3 linked regions of the Chelativorans sp. AA-79 genome follow. The main gene of each other region encodes a partner of the protein of the gene in region 2 in a complex. Links are inferred from orthologs where the notes say so. Each region holds a gene or a part of one and is shown on either strand. Other genes may lie near its edges.

What was found.
Region 1: the proteins of accD (region 2) and accB are in contact, whole or in part, in a solved structure (PDB 8UXZ), measured with the Escherichia coli proteins. The link is inferred for Chelativorans sp. AA-79 from one-to-one orthologs.
Region 3: the proteins of accD (region 2) and PVE73_RS03710 are in contact, whole or in part, in a solved structure (PDB 8UXZ), measured with the Escherichia coli proteins. The link is inferred for Chelativorans sp. AA-79 from one-to-one orthologs.

What each region holds. Positions count from the first base shown.
Region 1 is NZ_CP120361.1:2,694,132-2,698,258, reverse strand. What follows is about bases 291-3,263. They hold accB (acetyl-CoA carboxylase biotin carboxyl carrier protein), read left to right. Parts: upstream 291-1,528; coding sequence 1,529-1,999; downstream 2,000-3,263. Other genes in these bases: accC (acetyl-CoA carboxylase biotin carboxylase subunit), read left to right, coding at 2,018-3,263; aroQ (type II 3-dehydroquinate dehydratase), read left to right, coding at 1,066-1,503; PVE73_RS13090 (DsbA family protein), read left to right, coding at 291-941. Also shown: PVE73_RS13095 (M48 family metalloprotease), read left to right, coding at 1-109; more of PVE73_RS13090, read left to right, coding at 183-290; more of accC, read left to right, coding at 3,264-3,361; aat (leucyl/phenylalanyl-tRNA--protein transferase), read left to right, coding at 3,377-3,988; PVE73_RS13065 (DUF2155 domain-containing protein), read right to left, coding at 4,010-4,127. UniProt on the Escherichia coli protein: This protein is a component of the acetyl coenzyme A carboxylase complex; first, biotin carboxylase catalyzes the carboxylation of the carrier protein and then the transcarboxylase transfers the carboxyl group to form malonyl-CoA.
Region 2 is NZ_CP120361.1:3,863,939-3,868,025, reverse strand. Bases 1-2,933 are described here. They hold accD (acetyl-CoA carboxylase, carboxyltransferase subunit beta), read right to left. Parts: upstream 1,964-2,933; coding sequence 1,037-1,963; downstream 1-1,036. Other genes in these bases: trpA (tryptophan synthase subunit alpha), read right to left, coding at 2,012-2,854; PVE73_RS19030 (folylpolyglutamate synthase/dihydrofolate synthase family protein), read right to left, coding at 1-1,008. In the rest of the region: PVE73_RS19015 (hypothetical protein), read right to left, coding at 3,152-3,433; divalent-cation tolerance protein CutA, read right to left, coding at 3,500-3,829; trpB (tryptophan synthase subunit beta), read right to left, coding at 3,833-4,087.
Region 3 is NZ_CP120361.1:723,027-727,032, forward strand. What follows is about bases 707-3,558. They hold PVE73_RS03710 (acetyl-CoA carboxylase carboxyltransferase subunit alpha), read left to right. Parts: upstream 707-1,583; coding sequence 1,584-2,534; downstream 2,535-3,558. Other genes in these bases: PVE73_RS03705 (site-specific tyrosine recombinase XerD), read left to right, coding at 707-1,488; PVE73_RS03715 (murein L,D-transpeptidase family protein), read left to right, coding at 2,762-3,558. Outside these bases: PVE73_RS03695 (shikimate kinase), read right to left, coding at 1-229; PVE73_RS03700 (histidine kinase), read left to right, coding at 339-485; more of PVE73_RS03705, read left to right, coding at 562-706; more of PVE73_RS03715, read left to right, coding at 3,559-4,006. UniProt on the Escherichia coli protein: Component of the acetyl coenzyme A carboxylase (ACC) complex. First, biotin carboxylase catalyzes the carboxylation of biotin on its carrier protein (BCCP) and then the CO(2) group is transferred by the carboxyltransferase to acetyl-CoA to form malonyl-CoA.

The sequences.
Region 1 (4,127 bases), 1.2 Mb from region 2 along the record:
TGATGCGAAGATCTTCGCGACGCGTGCGCAGATGAAGCTGAAGCGCGGTTCGCCGGAATGGGTGCGCGCGCAGGACATCATCGAATTCCACGAGCCGGGCAAGAAATGATATCCTTTTTTCATCGTGTTCGTTCAGGCTGCCGGGATGAATGGGCCGCCGCAGGCTTTCAAAAGGAAAAATCATGAGGAAATTGCTTTTCGCCGCGTCCCTCGCCTCGGCGATGGTCGCCGGCGCCGCAGCGAATCAGCTCAAGGCACAGGAGCAGGTCACCGGCGAGGTGGAGCTCACCCGGCCGCAGGTCGAGGGCATCGTGCGCGAATATCTTCTTTCCAATCCAGAGATTCTGCTGGAGATGCAGTCCGCCCTCGAGGAGAAGATGAAGAATCAGCAGGCCCAGGCGAGTCAGCAGGCGATCGCCGGCTCCGCGGAGCAGATCTTCCAGAGCGCGCATGACGGCATCATCGGCAATCCCGACGGGGACGTCACCATTGTCGAATTCTTCGATTACAATTGTGGCTATTGCAAACGGGCCCTGAGCGACATGGAGGCGCTCTTGGCCAAGGACGGCAACCTGCGCTTCGTACTCAAGGAATTCCCGATCCTCGGGCCCGATTCCCATGCGGCGCACGTGGTTTCCATGGCTTTCCGCAAGCTCGCCCCGGAAAAATACGGCGAGTTCCACCGCCGTCTCCTCGGCAGCCAGGGCCGCGCCAACGAGGAGACAGCGATGCGGATCGCCACGGATCTGGGCGTTGAGGAGGCCGCGCTGCGCGAATCGATGAAGGATCCCGAAATTGAAAAGGCCTTCGCCGAAACCTATCAGCTTGCGAATACTCTGCAGATCAACGGCACGCCCTCCTATGTGGTCGGGCAGGAGGTCGTCTATGGTGCGCTTGGCCAGGATCATCTGACCGAGAAGATCGCCGCGGCCCGCCAATAAGCCGGATGTCGTGTTTCTGCCGGCGCCCTTCCCCTTGGGGAACGCGGAAAGAGCGCATTTGCGCTCTTTCCGCAGCCGCCGAAGCCGATTATAGAGGGCCGGCGAAGTACCCCCAGGGTGGATGATGGCGAAACCGGTATATGTCCTCAACGGGCCGAACCTGAACTTGCTCGGCAGGCGCGAGCCTGACATCTATGGCGGGAAAACGCTCGCCGACATCGAAGCGGATTGCCGCGGCCGCGCCGTCGACCTTGGGCTCGGGATCGAGTTCCGTCAGTCCAATCACGAGGGTGTGCTTGTCGACTGGATCCAGGAAGCGAGCGAGCATGGCTCGGGCGTCATCATCAATCCCGGCGCATATGGCCACACCTCGATCGCCCTCCATGATGCGATCCGCGCCGTCGAGCCGTTGCCGGTGATCGAGGTGCACATTTCGAACATCCACGCACGCGAGCCGTTCCGGCATAGATCCATGATCGCGCCGGCGGCGGTTGGGATGATCTGCGGCCTCGGGCCGATCGGATACGCGCTGGCGCTCGAAGCGCTGGCGGCAAGGATATAGTTCGCCGCATAGGCAAGGGGATATGATGTCGATGAAGAAGAACGGTGTGGACCAGCAGCTCATCCGCGATCTGGCGAACATCCTTGACGAGACCCGCCTGACGGAGATCGAGGTGGAAGACGGCGGAATGCGCGTCCGCGTGGCACGCCAGCCTGCCGCGGTTCAGGCTGCCGTTCCCGCCATGGCGTCAGCGCCCACCGCGGCAGCGCAATCCGCCGCCCCGGCTCCCAAGGAGGAAACGTCCTCCCAGGCCGATCTTGCCAGGAATGCCGTTCCTTCCCCCATGGTCGGCACCGCCTACCGCGCCCCGTCTCCTGACGCGGCCCCCTTTGTCGATGTGGGCCAGACGGTTGAAAAGGGCCAGACGCTGCTGATCATTGAAGCGATGAAGACGATGAACCAGATCCCCTCGCCCCGCGCCGGCACCGTGAAGGCCGTCCTGGTCGAGGACGGCCAGCCGGTGGAATATGGCGAGCCCCTGGTCGTGGTCGAATAGGCCGGGATTGAGAGCATAATGTTCCAGAAGATCCTCATCGCCAATCGCGGCGAGATCGCGCTTCGGGTGCTGCGCGCCTGCAAGGAGCTGGGCATCCAGACCGTGGCGGTACATTCCACGGCGGATGCGGACGCCATGCATGTGCGCCTTGCCGACGAAAGCGTGTGCATCGGCCCGCCCGCTTCTCGCGACAGTTACCTCAACATCCACCAGATCCTCGCCGCCTGCGAGATCACCGGTGCGGACGCGGTTCACCCCGGATACGGCTTCCTTTCGGAGAACGCGAAATTCGCCGATATCCTCGCCGCCCACAACGTGACCTTCATCGGCCCCTCGGCCGAGCACATCCGCATCATGGGCGACAAGATCGAGGCCAAGCGCACCGCGAAGCGCCTGGGCATTCCTGTGGTCCCCGGTTCCGAGGGCGCCGTGCGCGACGACCGCGAGGCGAAGCGTATCGCGGCCGGGATCGGCTATCCCGTCCTCGTCAAGGCTTCGGCCGGCGGTGGCGGACGCGGCATGAAGGTGGCACGCACCGAAGCCGACCTCTCCCATGCGCTCTCCACGGCACGCACCGAGGCGGGCGCGGCCTTTGGCGACGACGCCGTCTATATCGAGAAATATCTGGAGAAGCCCCGCCACATCGAAGTGCAGGTGATGGGCGACGGCGCCGGGAACGCCGTCCATCTGGGCGAGCGTGATTGTTCGCTGCAGCGCCGCCACCAGAAGGTCTGGGAGGAGGCGAACTCACCAGCTCTCAATGTCGAGCAGCGCACGCGCATCGGCGAGACCGTCGCCAAGGCAATGAGCGATCTCGGCTACTCCGGCGCCGGCACGGTGGAGTTCCTCTACGAGAACGGCGAGTTCTATTTCATCGAGATGAACACCCGGCTGCAGGTGGAGCATCCGGTGACGGAGGCCATCACCGGTATCGATCTGGTGCACGAGCAGATCCGCGTGGCATCCGGCGGCGGGCTCTCCGTTCGCCAGGACGACGTGCGTTTCCACGGCCACGCGATCGAGTGCCGCATCAATGCCGAGGATCCGCGAACCTTCGTTCCCTCACCCGGCACGGTCACTCACTTCCACACGCCGGGCGGGCTCGGCATCCGCGTCGATTCGGCCGTCTATTCGGGCTACAGGATCCCGCCATATTACGACAGCCTGATCGGCAAGCTCATCGTGCATGGCCGCAACCGCGTCGAATGCATGATGCGCCTGCGCCGTGCCCTTGACGAATTCGTCGTCGATGGCATCAATTCCACATTGCCGCTCTTCCGCGACCTCGTGGGGAATGTCGATGTGGCGAATGGCGATTACGACATCCATTGGCTGGAGAACTACCTCGCGCAGGACGAGTAGTTCGCGGGCGCTGCGATGACGCGTCCTCTCGCCCCCGGGTTCCATATCCCCCCGGATCTGCTTCTGCGCGCCTATGCCACCGGCGTCTTTCCCATGGCCGAGCATTCGGACGACCCGGAGGTCTTCTGGGTGCGGCCGGAAACCCGCGGCGTCATCCCGCTCGACGGGTTCCATGTGCCGCGGAGCCTGCGGAAACTGGCACGCCAGCAGCCCTTCGATATCCGCTATGATACGGATTTCGCCGGCGTGATCACCGCCTGCGCCGAACCGTCGCCGGAGCGCCCGGACACCTGGATCAACGAGCCCATCCGCGAAGCCTACACCGAGCTCTTCAAGCGAGGCCACTGCCACACAGTGGAAGCGTGGCGCGAGGGCAAGCTGCAGGGCGGGCTCTACGGGGTTTCGCTCGGCCGCGCCTTCTTCGGGGAGAGCATGTTCTCGCGCGCGCCGAACGCCTCCAAGATCTGCTTGGTGCATCTCGTCGAGCGGCTGAGGGAGCGCGGATTCCTACTCCTCGACACCCAATTCACCACGGAACACCTGAAGCGCTTCGGCGCAGTCGACGTGCCGCGCAGGCGCTACGAGCAGCTTCTGGCCGAAGCGCTGGAAGGAAGCGCCAAATTCTGAACCCGACGCGGATGCGCAGGATCAGTTCGTCTCCGGTGGAGGAACGTCCGAATCCTTCTTGCAGCTTTTCAGCCACACGTCATAGACGGCGTGCTCGATGGCGTTGATACCGGGGCTTTCGGCGAACATCCAGCCGGTG
Region 2 (4,087 bases):
GCGCTTCTCTTCCGCTTCCGCCATCGCCTCGGCGATCACCGTGCCCGCGCCGGGATTGTGTCCCCCGTCGACCCAGATTTCCGCGCCCTCGGGCGCGAGCGCCACGAGGCGTCCTTCCTGGAGGCGTTGCATGCGGCCGGGCCAGGAGACGTTGAGCATCGCCTGTTCCGCCGCCCGGTCGCTCACCGCAAAGCCGGCCGCCTTCACGGCGGCAATGGCCGCCGCCGCGTTGGCGAGCTGGTGCCGGCCCACGAGGCGGGGCAGGGGCAGGTCCATGAGCCCGTCCTCGTCCTGGTAGACCATGCGGCCATTCTCCTCGACCGCGATGAAGTCCTGCCCGTAGACTTCGAAAGGCGCGCCGAGCCGCTCCGCCGTTTCGATAAGTACGTCGCGCGCGGCATCCCATTCCTGCTGGCCGATGACGGCGGGCGAGTCGGGCTTGATGATGCCCGCCTTTTCGGCCGCGATCAGCTCCACCCGGTCGCCCAGATAGGCCTCGTGGTCGAGCGAGATCGGCATGATCAGGCTCGCTGCCGGGTGGGCAATGACATTGGTGGCGTCGAACCGGCCGCCGAGCCCCACCTCCACCACGGCGGCATCCGCGGGATGCTCGGAAAAGAGCACGAACATGACCGCCGTGAGGATCTCGAAGACCGTGATCTGTTCGTCGCGATTGGCCTCCGCCACCCGCTCCACCGCTTCCGCCAGCACCGCATCCTCGACGAACTTGCCGCCGCCGGGAGTACCCATGCGGAAGCGCTCGTGCCAATTCACCAGATGGGGCGACGTGTGGACATGGACGGTCCTGCCCGAAGCCTCGAGCAGAGCGCGCGCGAATGCCGCCGCCGAGCCCTTGCCATTGGTGCCCGCGATGTGGATCACAGGCGGAAGCCGCTCGTGCGGATCGCCGAGGCGCTGGAGAAGCCGGCTGATGCGCTCCAGCGACAGGTCGAAGCCTTTGGGGTGGAGCGCCATCAGCCGGTCGATGGCGCGCTCTGCGGCACTCATGGGATGTTTCGGAACCTTGCCGGTGGAATCAGGCATTCACCGCAGCTTCGGTGGTGGCTTCGTCGGGAGCAGGCAGCTGCAGGTTCGTGTCTTCCTCGACTTCCAGCGGCTTCTTGAGCAGGATCTTGAGCAGGCGGGCGACCGTGGCTTTCATCTCGATGCGCGAGACGACCATGTCCACCATGCCATGCGCCATCAGGTACTCGGCGCGCTGGAACCCTTCGGGCAGCTTTTCACGGATCGTCTGCTCGATCACACGCGGACCGGCAAAGCCGATGAGCGCGCCGGGCTCGGCGATGTGCACGTCGCCCAGCATGGCGTAAGAAGCCGTCACGCCGCCGGTCGTCGGGTTGGTCAATACGACGATATAGGGCAGGCCGGCTTCCTTGAGCCGGTCCACAGCCACTGTCGTGCGCGGAAGCTGCATGAGCGAAAGGATGCCTTCCTGCATGCGCGCCCCGCCGGAGGCGGCGAAGAGGACCAGCGGAAGACGGCGCTCCACGGCGGTCTCGAAACCGCGCACGATCGCTTCGCCGGCCGCCATGCCGAGCGAACCGCCCATGAAGGCGAAGTCCTGCACCGTGGCGAGGATTTCCAGGTCCTCCACGCGGCCGACCGCGTTCAGCACCGCGTCGTCGATGCCGGCCTTCGCCTTGGCATCGCGCAGGCGGTCGACATAGCGGCGCTCGTCGCGGAATTTCAGCGGGTCGACCGGCACTTTGGGATTTTCCAGCGTTTCATAGGCGCCGTCATCGAAGAAATGTCTCAGCCGCTCCTTGGCCGAGATCTTCATGTGGTAGCCGGAGGAGGGGATAACCCACTGGTTCTCCTCCAGGTCCTTGTGGAAGACCATCTCGCCCGTCTCCGGATCCTTGATCCAGAGGTTTTCGGGCATCTCGCGGCGGCCGAGCATGGAATTGATCTTCGGCCGGACGTAGTTGGTGATCCAGTTCATGGCAGATACTCCTTCCTCTCCGAACATAGTTCCGGGGGAAATTGTCCGTTATTCGGCGGTGGCAAGCCTCGCCTCGCCTACGCCATCGGCAAGGCCGCGCACAAGCGTGGCGACGGCCTCCGCCGGGTCGGCGGTCGTCCTGCCGTCGGGGCCGAGGACGCTGGCCACCGCGTTGACGATGGCCGTGCCCACCACCACGCCGTCCGCCGCCGCCCCGATCGCGCGGGCCTGGCTCGCCGTCTTCACGCCGAAGCCGACGCAGACGGGAAGCGGCGTGTGGCTCTTGATGCGGGACACCGCGGCCGCGACCTTGGAGGTGTCCGGCAGGGCGGAACCGGTGATGCCCGTCATCGACACGTAGTAGACGAAGCCCGAGGTGTTCTCGAGCACCTTGGGCAGGCGCCTGTCGTCCGTGGTGGGCGTCGCAAGCCGGACGAAGTTTATGCCCGCCTCGAGCGCCGGCAGACACAGTTCCTCGTCCATCTCCGGCGGCAGGTCGACGATGATGAGCCCGTCGATGCCGGAGGCCTTCGCGTCGGCGAGGAAGCGGTCCACGCCGTAGATATAGATGGGATTGTAATAGCCCATCATCACGATCGGCGTGTGGTCGTTCTCTTGCCGGAAGACCCGTGCCATCTGAAGGGTCTTGGAAAGCGTCTGACCGCCCTTGAGCGCGCGCAAGCCGGCCGCCTGGATCGCCGGCCCGTCCGCCATCGGGTCGGAGAAGGGCATGCCGAGCTCGATGACGTCGCTGCCGGCCCTGGGCAGTGCCTTCATGATGGAGAGCGACGTCTCATAGTCGGGATCGCCGCCCATGAAATAGGTGACGAGCGCCGGCCTGTTCTCGGTCTTGAGCTTGGCGAAAAGCCTGTCGATGCGGGTGGTGGTCATGGGAATGCCCCTAGCGAGCCGTCCTGGGTTGTTCTTCTGCGCGCCCGTCGCGAACTCGCAAGATCTCTATGCGCTCGTTAGCGATTCGATAGACGAATGAGAAGGGGGTGCGAAGCACGGGATAAGCGCGATGCTCGTTGTTTTCGGACGGGCGACCAATCTCGGAATTATGCCGCAGAGCGGCCATAGCCCGGCTGTAATGTTCACGTGCTCTGTTGGCACCCTCTGGAAAGACTTTTTCATAGTAACGTCGAAACCACTCGAGATCGCGCCGTGCCGAAGGCAGGAAGACAATCTTCATGAACGTTTGGCGGGGAAAATGTCCGGTTCAGGAGGAGGCAGTTCGTTCTCCGTTCCCCAACTCCCCACCCACCGGTGCATCGCCTCCTCGGAAACGAAGATGCCCTTGTCGGCTTCGGCGACCCGCTCGCGCATGATCTGCCGGTCATGTTCCTGAAATTCGAGATACATGCGGACTGCCCGTTCGACCAGTTCGGCCTCGGACGTTTCCTGCAAGCGCGCCTCGCGCTCAAGGTCTTCCCTTGTTTTCGGGTCCAGGCGCAGCGGCAGTTCACCCATCTCAGTGCTCCTTCGGTTGCCTGAGTTTACCATGGGCCGCGGCCGATGGTCGAATCGCGATGCGGGTCATGCCGGCTCCCTCGTCTCCTTGCGCAGCCAGTCGGCATAGGGCTGGTCGATATTGCAGATCTCCGTCGCGGTGATCGATGGCACCTCAAAGGGATGCAGCGGGCGCACCACCGCGCAGACGGCGTCGAAATGCTCCGCGCGCGTCTTGAGGAGCAGCGGCACTTCCTCCGCCGTCTCCACTGCGCCCTTCCAACGGTATCGGCTCGCGATGGGTGCAAAGACGTTGGCGCAGGCGGCAACTTTCTCGCCGATGCAGGCATCGGCGATCTTCTCCGCCGTTTCCCGGTCGGGACAGTTCACCCACACGTCGATGAAGATGAGCGCCATGCCTCAAATGTCCATCTTCAGATGCTTCGCCACGGCGAAGATATCCTTGTCGCCGCGGCCGGAGAGGTTCATGAGGATGATCTGGTCCTTGCGCATCTTCGGCGCCCGCTTCATCACCTCGGCCAGCGCATGGGAAGGCTCCAGCGCCGGGATGATGCCTTCAAGGCGCGTCAGAAGCTGGAAGGCCTCCAGCGCCTCATGGTCCATGATCGGCGCATATTCCACGCGCCCCGCCTCCTTGAGCCAGGAATGCTCCGG
Region 3 (4,006 bases), 3.1 Mb from region 2 along the record:
CCTCGCCGTAACTGGCGAAAAGCTCGGGAATGGTCATGCGGGACACGGTCTCGATCTCATGATCGCTGTCGACGAAGGGCAGGCCCAGCATGCCGGCCACCTTGCGCCCGACGACGGTCTTCCCCGCCCCCATCAGGCCGACGAACACGATGCTGCGCCGCCCGAGCCGCGCAAGTACGGCGCGGGCGTCCGGCAAGTTCGCAGTGGAGTAGGTGTTGTCGACCGGCATCATCCAACAGCTTTCGACACGAAAACCAAGTTACGTCAAGCGCAACCCCCACGGCCTTGCATTGCCGGGTGCCGCGCGACATAAGCGTGAGCTTCAACACGGGTTGGGTATGCCTACACTTTTTCGGCTTCTCACGACGATCGCGATCCTCGCGGCACTCCTCTATGCCGCCATGTATGCGCTGGCCACCTTCGTGGAGCCGAAGCGGACGGAAATGATCGTGCCTATCCCGCCGGAACGACTCGAGCAACGCTAGTCCCGATCCGTTGTCAGTTTCTTTCCATTCTGTTGCGATCATCGGCGGGACGGCTCATCAATGGCGGCGAAGGTTCATGGCGAGCGGAACGAAGATCGAAGCGTTTCTGGAGATGATGGCGGCCGAGCGCGGAGCAAGCGACAACACGCTCGCCTCCTATCGGCGCGATCTCGAAGACGCGGATGTGTTCATGACCGCGGGCGGATTGGGGCTGGCGGATGCGAGCGCAGCGGGCATCCGCGCCTATCTCGCGGATATCGCCGGGCGCGGCTTTGCTCCCACGACGCAGGCGCGGAAGCTTTCCTCCCTCAGGCAGTTCTTCAAATTCCTCTATGCGGAAGGTTTGCGCGGCGACGATCCGACAGGCGTGCTGGACAGCCCGAAGAAAGGCCGCCCGCTGCCCAAGACACTGAGCGAGGAGCAGATGCTTGCTCTTCTCGACCGGGCCGCGGAGGAGGCGCGCGCAGCGTCCGAAGGCACGCCGGAGCGCCTTGCCGCGCAGCGCCTCTCGACGCTGCTCGAGATGCTCTATGCCTCCGGCCTGCGCGTCTCGGAACTTGTGACACTGCCGCTCCGCGTCGCGCTCAGGGACGAACGGTTCTTCGCGGTTCGGGGAAAAGGGGGCAAGGAACGCATCGTGCCGCTTTCAGCCAAGGCGCGGCAAGCCGTGGCGCACTGGGTCCGGGAGCGGGCGCGGCATCCCGCCTTCGCGGAAAGCCCGTGGCTTTTCCCGGCCGCGTCCGCGAGCGGCCACCTGCCCCGCCAGGTCTTTGCGCGCGAGCTCAAGGGGCTGGCGGCGCGGGCGGGCATATCCGCCGCGAAGATCTCGCCGCACGTGCTGCGCCATGCCTTCGCAAGCCATCTTCTGCAAAACGGTGCGGATCTCAGGGCCGTCCAGCAGCTCCTAGGCCATGCGGACATCTCTACCACGCAGATCTATACCCATGTGCTCGAAAAGAGGCTGCAGGAACTGGTGCAGAAGCACCACCCGCTTGCCGACTAGCGCCATGGCCGCTATGTGAAACCACGATTTTAGCGGCGGCCTCGCCGTTTGTGCTCAAAACCGCAGTGTCTCGTGTCCGATTTTTTGGCGGGTGAATGTATAACTATCTCGATTTCGAAAAGCCGGTCGCCGATCTCGAAGGCAAGATCCTCGAACTCAAGAAGCTTACCGAAAGCGGCGAGGCCGTCGACGTTGGTGAAGAGATCGCGCGGCTCGAGCGGCGCTCCAAGGATGCCCTGCGCGACATCTACAGGGCGCTGACGCCTTGGCAGAAGGCGCAGGTGGCCCGTCACCCTGACCGGCCGCACTGCATGGACTATGTGCGCGCGCTCTTCACGGACTTCACGCCGCTCGCCGGCGACCGCGCTTTCGGCGAGGACGAGGCGGTGGTCGCCGGCTTTGCCCGCTTCCGCGGTGAATCCATCGCCGTCATAGGCCAGGAAAAAGGGAACGACACCCAGAGCCGGCTGAAGCACAATTTCGGTATGGCCCGACCGGACGGCTATCGCAAGGCCGTGCGGGTGATGGATCTTGCCGACCGTTTCGGCGTGCCGGTGGTCAGTCTCGTCGATACGGCGGGCGCCTATCCGGGCATCGATGCGGAGGAGCGGGGGCAGGCCGAGGCGATCGCGCGGTCCACGTCGAAATGCCTGGGCCTAAAGGTGCCCAATGTCGCCCTGATCATCGGCGAGGGTGGCTCGGGCGGGGCGATCGCCATCGCCACGGCCAATCTGGTCTATATGCTGGAGCATTCCATCTATTCAGTGATCTCGCCGGAGGGGGCTGCGTCCATCCTGTGGCACGATTCCACGCGCGCCAAGGACGCGGCGACCAATATGAAGATCACCGCGCAGGATCTGCTGCAACTGAAGGTGATCGACGGGATCATTCCCGAGCCCGTGGGCGGCGCGCACCGCTCGCCGGAGACGGTGATCCAGGCCGCTGGCGAGACCATCGAAAAAGGGTTCCGCGACCTGACCGAGGCTGGCGGCGACTATCGCGAACTCAGGCGGGAGAAATTCCTCGCCATCGGTCGACAGCTCTAAAGCCGCCAGCGATCGTTCCGGTCCGTCCGGGCCTCAGCCCTCACGCTTATCTCCAACAAGCAAGATTCTGTTGTTCGTCATATTCTTGCCTTGCCGCCCACTTCAAGATAAGCCGTAATGCGCCGTGGCTGGTAATGATTTGTCAAGGCTAACGGTCTTTAGTAGCGGAGATATCCGCCTCCTGCCGCCGGGAGAGGGGAATGGCGACCCAAAAACGAGACCATCGCATGAAAAGCCGTCTTGCTTGTGCTGTGCTTCTGCCGGTCTTCATCCTCGCGGGCTGCAGCGGGTCCCTGGAAGACATCGCGCCCAAGGCCGAGCGCAAGCTGCCGCAGGAAGTCACAGAGGCCATGCAGGCCAAGGGGATGAGCAAGAACTCGCCCATCATGATGCGCATCTTCAAGGAAGAGGGTGTGCTGGAGGTCTGGAAGCAGAAACGGGACGGGCGCTACGACCGCATCGCGAGCTACGACATCTGCAAGTGGTCCGGCAAGCTCGGTCCGAAATACACGGAGGGTGACCGGCAGGCGCCGGAGGGATTCTATACCGTCCGGCCGCAGCAGATGAACCCGAATTCCAGCTATCATCTCTCGTTCAACGTCGGTTTTCCGAATGCCTATGACCAGGCGAACGGTCGAACGGGCCAGCATCTGATGGTGCATGGTGCCTGTTCTTCCGCCGGCTGTTATTCCATGACCGACGAGCAGGTGGAGGAGATCTACGCCTTCGCGCGGGACGCCTTCCGCGGCGGTCAGCAGGCGTTCCAGCTCCAGGCCTTCCCCTTCCGCATGACGCCGGAAAACATGGCACGCTACCGCGACGATCCGAACTATCCCTTCTGGCAGATGCTGAAGGAAGGCTATGACCATTTCGAGATCACCAAGTCCCCGCCCAAGGTGGATGTCTGCGAACGGCGCTATGTCTTCAACCGCGTCGCGGCCGACGGCTACAGCTTCGAACCGACGCAGGCCTGTCCGCCCTCCACCCAGCCGCAGGCGCTGCTGACGGCCTATCAGGCCTATAAGAAGAAACAGGACCTCGCCGTCTCCCAGGCGGCCTGGAAGTGGAGCAAGCAGCAGCCGAAGCCCACGATCGCCGGCCTCGAGGAGGCCAAGCTCGTTGCCGACTGGAGCCGCCGCCGCGCCCGTGGCGAGAGGGTCACGCCCGAGCCGCCGTCCCTGACACCGGTGATGGTGGCGAAGCAAAAGGCACCGGAATCGGCGCCCGTCACCGCGTATGCGCCGCCCCCACGCCCGGCCCCGGCCACGCAGGCGACCGCCGCGGCCGAACAGCCGCCAGCGGAGCAGGAAGCCGCGACGGCGGCCGCAGAGGCGAACGGTGCGGTGACGGAGACGCAGATGCAAGTCGGTGCGACCCCACTCACCACCGGCTCCACACCAGCGCCGGCACCCAATCCGAATCGTCCCGCCGCTGCTGCCGCGCAACCGGAAACCGCTCCCGAGCCGGAGCAG